DNA from 3 places in the Leisingera sp. ABD4_442 genome. Region 1 is predicted to be linked to each of the others. Evidence: riboswitches for the same ligand, from Rfam matches in the RefSeq annotation. Region 1 holds a riboswitch; each other region holds the start of a gene.

Evidence for each region. A riboswitch is a leader RNA that binds a small molecule or an ion and turns the genes downstream of it on or off. The one in region 1 is predicted to bind cobalamin.
Region 2: another riboswitch for cobalamin. It lies ahead of ACXAHG_RS08925 (ABC transporter substrate-binding protein); the one in region 1 lies ahead of ACXAHG_RS12440 (DUF1636 family protein).
Region 3: another riboswitch for cobalamin. It lies ahead of ACXAHG_RS10075 (DUF4198 domain-containing protein); the one in region 1 lies ahead of ACXAHG_RS12440 (DUF1636 family protein).

What each region holds. Positions count from the first base shown of each region.
Region 1 is NZ_JBSWYB010000014.1:48-2,307, forward strand. It holds gene cobO (cob(I)yrinic acid a,c-diamide adenosyltransferase) at 121-756, opposite strand; cobalamin riboswitch at 808-1,013, shown strand; gene ACXAHG_RS12440 (DUF1636 family protein) at 1,111-1,521, shown strand; gene cobW (cobalamin biosynthesis protein CobW) at 1,524-2,260, shown strand, end outside.
Region 2 is NZ_JBSWYB010000008.1:74,072-76,331, reverse strand. It holds gene ACXAHG_RS08930 (N-acetyltransferase family protein) at 27-548, opposite strand; cobalamin riboswitch at 676-868, shown strand; gene ACXAHG_RS08925 (ABC transporter substrate-binding protein) at 1,009-2,019, shown strand; gene ACXAHG_RS08920 (FecCD family ABC transporter permease) at 2,016-2,260, shown strand, end outside.
Region 3 is NZ_JBSWYB010000010.1:16,056-18,315, reverse strand. It holds gene ACXAHG_RS10080 (LysR family transcriptional regulator) at 1-443, shown strand, start outside; cobalamin riboswitch at 563-777, shown strand; gene ACXAHG_RS10075 (DUF4198 domain-containing protein) at 925-1,710, shown strand; gene cbiM (cobalt transporter CbiM) at 1,721-2,260, shown strand, end outside.

The DNA of each region.
Region 1 (2,260 bases):
CTATCTCATGCTCAATCCCCTTCGCTCTCCCCCCCCCCCCCCCCCCCCCCCGCCCTCTGGCGATTTGCGAAGCAAAGCGCAAAACCTCGGGCACACGCAAATTTGCGTGCCTGGAAAGGATTAAAATTCCACGCCCTTCTGCGCCTTCACCCCGGCGCGGAACGGGTGTTTGATCTGGCCCATCTCGGTCACCAGATCGGCGATCTCGATCAGCTCCTCCTTGGCGTTGCGCCCCGTCAGCACCACATGGGTCATCGGCGGTTTCTGCTCCACCAGGAACTCCAGCACCTCCTCAAGGTCCAGATATTCATAGCGCAGCGCGATGTTGATCTCATCCAGCAGCACCATGGTGTTGCGCTCGTCCAGGATCATCTCCTTGGCCTTCTCCCAGCCCTTCTGGGCGGCAGCGATATCACGCGCCTTGTCCTGGGTCTCCCAGGTAAAGCCCTCGCCCATCGCGTAGAACTGGCAGAGATCGCTGAAGTTCTCCTCGATCAGAGTGCGTTCGCCGGTCTGCCAGGCGCCCTTGATGAACTGCACCACCGCAGACGGCATCCCATGGGCAATGCAGCGCATGATCATGCCAAAGCCCGATGAGGATTTTCCTTTGCCCGGCCCGGTGTGGACGATGATCAGTCCCTTCTCGCCCTCCTTGGTCTTCATCATCCGGTCGCGCGCGGCCTTCTTCTTAGCCATCTTCGAGGCGTGACGGGCGGCTTCTTCTTCTGAAATGCCGGTTTCAGACTTTTCGCTCATAGGGGCTCTCCAGCTGTTTGACCCCATGTCTTGACAAAGAAGCCCGCCATAGCGCAAGGGGGTTCCGCTGGTTCCTGTGAAAACAGGCGAAGAGGGAATGTGAAGGCCTGCTCAGGCTGAAGCACAGCCGCCCCCGCGACCGTGACCGGATGAGGCCGCCATGCCACTGGGAGATATCCCGGGAAGGCAGGATGGCCGGCAAGGCGAACGCCTTGGCATCCGCAAGCCGGGAGACCTGCCAGCGACGACGAGATCAACGGGCAGACGGGGTGTTCTGCAACCGGGTGAGGGGCTGGCACGACACTGCCCCTTTCTGGCCATCCCGCACGCCCTGCCGCGACAGGAGACGCGCTGATGGCTGACGATATGGCAGGCAAGACTGCCAGCACCCAGGGACCGGTCACGCTGACCGTTTGCCTCACCTGCCGCCGCGAGGGCGCCGATCCCGAGGCCGCACGCCCCGGCGCCATCCTGCACGCAGCGCTGGAAGAGGCCGGAATGCCCGAAGGCGTCCGTTTGCGGGGCGTGGAATGCCTGTCCTCCTGCAAACGCGGCTGCGCTGTTGCGCTGGTCGGCGGCGAAGAACGCTGGACCTATGTCTATGGCGACCTGGACCCAGACCAGCATGTCCCCGAGATCCTGGAAGGCGCAGCCGCCTATGCCGCCACCGCTGACGGCGTCGTGCCCTGGCGCGAGCGCCCGCAGACCTTCCGCAAGCAATCCGTTGCCCGCATCCCGCCGGCCAAGTTCTTCTCCCAGGAGTAAACATGAGCGACCTCAATAAGATCCCCGTCACCGTCATCACCGGCTTCCTCGGTGCAGGCAAGACCACCCTGATCCGCCACCTGATGCAGAACCCGCAGGGCAAGCGCCTGGCGGTTGTGGTGAACGAGTTCGGCACCGCCGGTGTCGACGGCGACATCCTGAAATCCTGCGCCGATGACAATTGCCCGGCCGAAAACATCATGGAGCTGGCAAACGGCTGCATCTGCTGCACCGTGGCCGATGACTTCATCCCCACCATCGAGCAGCTGATGGACCTGCCGGAAAAGCCGGATCACATCGTGATCGAAACCTCCGGCCTGGCCCTGCCCAAACCGCTGCTGAAAGCGTTTGACTGGCCCGCGATCCGCTCGCGCATCACCGTTGACGGCGTGATTGCGCTGGCCGATGCAGAGGCCGTTGCCAAAGGCCAGTTCGCCCCCGATCTGGACGCGGTTGCCGCCCAGCGCGAAGCAGATGAGAGCCTGGACCACGAAACTCCGCTCAGCGAAGTCTTCGAAGACCAGGTCTCCTGCGCCGACATCGTGCTTCTGTCCAAGGCCGACCTGGCCGGCGACGAAGGCGTCGAGAAGGCCCGCGCCGTGATCGAGGCCGAGGCGCCGCGCAAGCTGCCGATCCTGCCGATGAGCGAAGGCGTCATCGACCCGCGCATCATCCTAGGGCTCGAGGCGGCTGCCGAGGACGATCTGGACGCCCGCCCCAGCCACCACGACGGCCATCA
Region 2 (2,260 bases), on a different contig from region 1:
GGGGGGCGGCGGGGTAGGCCGCGGTTTTAGAGCGGGAGTTGGGAGAGATCCGGCCAAGTGACTGTAACGCTGGGGATCAGGGTCCCGAAAACATCCAATTCCAGCGTGCCGGTCTCCTGGCCGTTCAGCCCTGCATAAAACGCCCGTGCCCGCTGATTGGATTGAAACACAGTCAGGGACAGGCTGCGCTGGTCCTTGGAAAGCAACTGTTGCACCGCGGCCCGGAACAGGCTGCTGCCAGCACCTGACCCCTGTGCCGCCGGAGAGACATGCAGATTGTCCAGATAGGGTTCCGGCCGGCACCAGACGGCGCAAAAACCAAGCAGCCCGGCGGGGTGTCCGGCGTGTTCCGCGATCAAGAGAATATCCCCCGGTTCCGGCCGGTAAGCCTGCCATTTGCGCAAAAGCTGGCTGCTAATCTCCCCGTGCAGCCGCGCCTGCGGGAAATCACCGGCATAGGCGGACTGCCAGCTCTCTGTATGCAAGGCAGCGATTTGCGGCAGGTCAGCTGCCGCAGCGGAACGGATATGGAGACGGGGCCGGGTCATACGGCTCACAGGATACCAATAAGATCGCATCACTCAATGGCCGGTAGACGCCACCGGGGGCGAAGATGTTTTGCCCGCAGGATTGTGGCAGGGACCGCAACTTTTTCTTGCCGCAACGGAAGCGATGCGCTACGGGCGATTTACCGGTCCCGAAAGGGCTAAGAGGGAATCCGCGGCGCCAACCGGCGCCAAACGGAACTGCCCCCGCAACTGTAGGCGGCGAGTGCTGCGCCATGATGTCACTGGACCTCAACGGCCCGGGAAGACGGCGCAGGCAATGACCCGCCAGTCAGGAGACCTGCCGGTGAAAACTGAAGCACACCGGACGGGGTTGTCCGGGGAGGTTGCCGGTAAGATGCGCCGCCGCTGGACGGTGACGCGATGGGGGGCTGACCTCCTGCCTTAGCGGTCAATACCCTTTCACCCGTTCTCCGGTCATTGACACATGGAGATCGAAATCATGTTTCTGCGTTCCGGCCTGATGGGCCTTTCTTTCGTTGCTGCTGCACAGGCTGCCGCCGCCAGCGAAAACTTTCCGCTGACCATTCAGAACTGCGGCGAGACCGTCACATTCGAGGCGCCGGTTGCCTCCTCCGTGACCGTCGGCCAGGCCGCCACCGAAGTGCTTTATGCGCTGGGCCTGGGCGAAAAGGTGCTGGGCACCTCGGTCTGGTTCAACGATGTGCTGCCCGAATATGCTGAGCTGAACGACAAGGTCGAACGCCTGGCAGACAACGACCCGAGCTTTGAAAGCGTGGTGGCCAAGCGCCCCGGTCTGGTCGCGGCACAGTATGAATGGCATGTCGGCCCCGAAGGTATCGTTGCCAAGCGCGAGCAGTTCCATGACCTCGGCATCCCGACCTATGTGATGCCCGCGGATTGCGTCGGCAAAGACAACACCACCGGCGGTGACGGCACGAGGACCCAGATGTTCACCACCGAGAGCCTTTACCAGGGCATCGAGGAACTGGCGGCGATCTTTGGCGAGGCTGAAAAGGGCGCAGAACTGGTTGCCGACTACAAGGCGCGCGAAGCCGCTGCTGTTGCCAAGGCGCAGGAGGTTGCACTGGACGGCGCCTCCGCCGTGTTTTGGTTCTCTTCGCCGGAAATGGAGAGCGATCCATTTGTGGCCGGCCAGAAGGGCGCGCCGGGCTACATGATGCAGCAGCTGGGCCTGAAGAACGTCATCGAAACGGACGAGGAATGGCCGACCGTTGGCTGGGAAACCATCGCCAAGGCGAACCCGACGGTGATCGTGATTGCCCGCATGGACCGCCGCCGCTTTGCCGCGGATGACTACGAGAAAAAGCTGGACTTCCTGCGCAATGACCCGGTCGCCAGCCAGATGGACGCGGTCAAGAACAACCGTATCGTGGTGATGGATGCCCAGGCCATGGATGCCACCATCCGCGCGATCCCGGCGCTGGAGGACCTGGCAGCTGAACTCAGCGCGATCGGCAACGGCGAATGAGCGCAGCCGCCGCACTAGCGTGGCAAAGCGTCCGGGGCGCTTGCCTGGCTTTGCCGGTGCTGGCTGCGGCGGTTCTGGCAGGCGCAATGATCGGCGAGACCGCGCTTGCGCCTGACCTTGTCCTGTCGGTTCTGGCCAACAAGCTGGCGGGTGCTGGGCTGCCGGTGGATCCGGTGGATCAGGGCATCATCTGGAGCTACCGGCTGCCGCGGGCGCTGGTGGCTGCGGCCTGCGGGGCAGC
Region 3 (2,260 bases), on a different contig from region 1:
GCAGCCAGGTGCCGGAGCTGGAGTATTCAGAACTGTGCTGTGAGGAGCACAAGCTTTACTGCGCGCAGAAGCATCCTTTGTTTGCTGTACCGGACAGTGAAATCAGTCTTGAAACCATCGGGCAGTATCCGTTGTGCCAGCGCTCTTATGACATGCTGGTTTCACCGAAACTTGGATCGCCGGAACCAACGGCGGTTGTGGCCAACATGGAGGCCATGGCGATGCTCATTGAAACCGGTCATTTTCTGGGGCCGCTGCCCACACATTTTGCCTGCAGGCGGGTTGCAGACGGCAGGTTTCGGGAAATCAGGAACAGCCAAATGCAATGGACCTCAACCTTTTATCTCGCAACGCGCCGTGTTCATGTGCTGAGACATGCCGTGGAGCTGTTCGCCCAAGACCTGCAGAACGCTTGCCTTGCTGAAAGCAAGCCGCAGGCATGAGGCAAGACGAAGCACGTCTGCTTGCCGGCTGCAAACTTACAGAAGGAGACAGTGCCTGCAGCGCCGGTGCGGTCAGGTGAACGTGTTACGATTCTCTTGACTCAGAAAATCCGTTTTGCCATTCAGCCAAAGTGACCGGTTCCGCGAGTGTTTCAATGCGCAGCGGAAGAAATAGGGAACACGGTGCGGCGTACCCAAAAGGGACCAAATCCGTGACTGCCCCCGCAACTGTGAGCGGTGAGTGACGCTGAACATGCCACTGGGAACTGTCCCGGGAAGGCCAGCCGAACCAGGACCCGCGAGTCAGGAGACCTGCCGGACGCGAGGAATGGGACTCTGCTTGCAGAGGCCCTCTCTTCTTTTTCAAACCGGACGCCGGGGTGCGCGTCTGGCCCGGGCGTTGTTTCGACAATTCCGTGCCGCTACTCCCCGTTGTTCATTCCTGATTGCAGGTGCGCCTGCGTCGTCGAATGAGGACGAAATGAAACTGAACTACCTGGCCGCTGCTCTGGCCGTTTCCCTGCCGGTTACCGCATCGGCGCATTTCCAGCTGAACTACACTGAACAAGCGCTGATCGAGAAGCCCGGCGATGTCCCGATGGGCCTGGTGTTCTGGCACCCGATGGCGAACGGCCATGCGATGGACATGGGCAAGCCGGAAGAGTTTTTCATGATCCACAAGGGTGAGAAGACCGACCTGACGGACCGCCTGGAGCTCGCCACCTTCAAGGGCGTTGAAAACGAAGCCTCGGCCTATAAGGCCTCGGTGCCGGTGAAACGCTCGGGCGACTATGTCGTGGTGACCGTGCCCGCGCCTTACTACGAGGAAAGCGAGGACATCTACATCCAGCAGATCGCCAAGGTCGTGCTGAACCGCAACACCCTGCCCACCGACTGGGACCAGCCGGTTGGCCTGGCCACCGAGATCCTGCCGCTGAACAAACCCTACAACGTCATCGTCGGCTCCACCTTCTCGGGTCAGGTTCTGGCCGACGGCAAGCCGGTTGCCGGTGCCGAGATCGAGATCGAATTCATGGCGGCTGAGCCGGATCTCGAGAAATTCTCCACCACCAGCCCGACCGTGGGCGAGATGCCGGGTGGTGCGATTGTTGCCATCGCCGACCAGAACGGCGTGTTCTCCTTCGGTATCCCGAAAGCGGGCTACTGGGGCTTTGCGGCTCTGGGCTCGGGCCCGGCGACCGAGCATGAGGGTAAGGAACTCAGCCAGGATGCTGTGCTGTGGATCCACGCTGAAGAGCTGAAGTGAGACTGACCCCATGCATATCGTAGACGGCGCACTGTCGAACCCGGTTGTGATCGGCGGCGCGGTTGCCGCCGTCGGCGGTATTGCCATGGGTCTGCGCAGCCTGCCGCTGGAGCGTATTCCGGCGGCGGGGGTGCTTTCGGCCAGTTTCTTTGTGGCCTCGCTGATCCATGTCCCGATCGGTCCCAGTTCGGTTCACCTGATCCTGAACGGGCTGGCCGGGCTGGTGCTGGGCTGGGCCGCCTTCCCGGCCCTATTTGTCGGCCTCTTGCTGCAGGCGGTGTTCTTTGGTTTTGGCGGGCTGACCGTCTTGGGCGTGAACGCTGTGAACATTGCCTTGCCAGCGGTTCTGGTCGGATTGATTTTCCGGCCGCTGCTGGCGCGCGGCTCGCCGCTGCAAGGGGCGGTCTGGGGCGGCATCGGCGGCGGGCTGGCGATTGCTCTGACGACGCTTGCCGTGGCAGTGTCGCTGATGCTGTCCGGCGACGAGTTTATCCTGGCGGCCAAACTGGTGTTTTTCTCCCACATCCCGGTGATGGTGATCGAAGCGCTG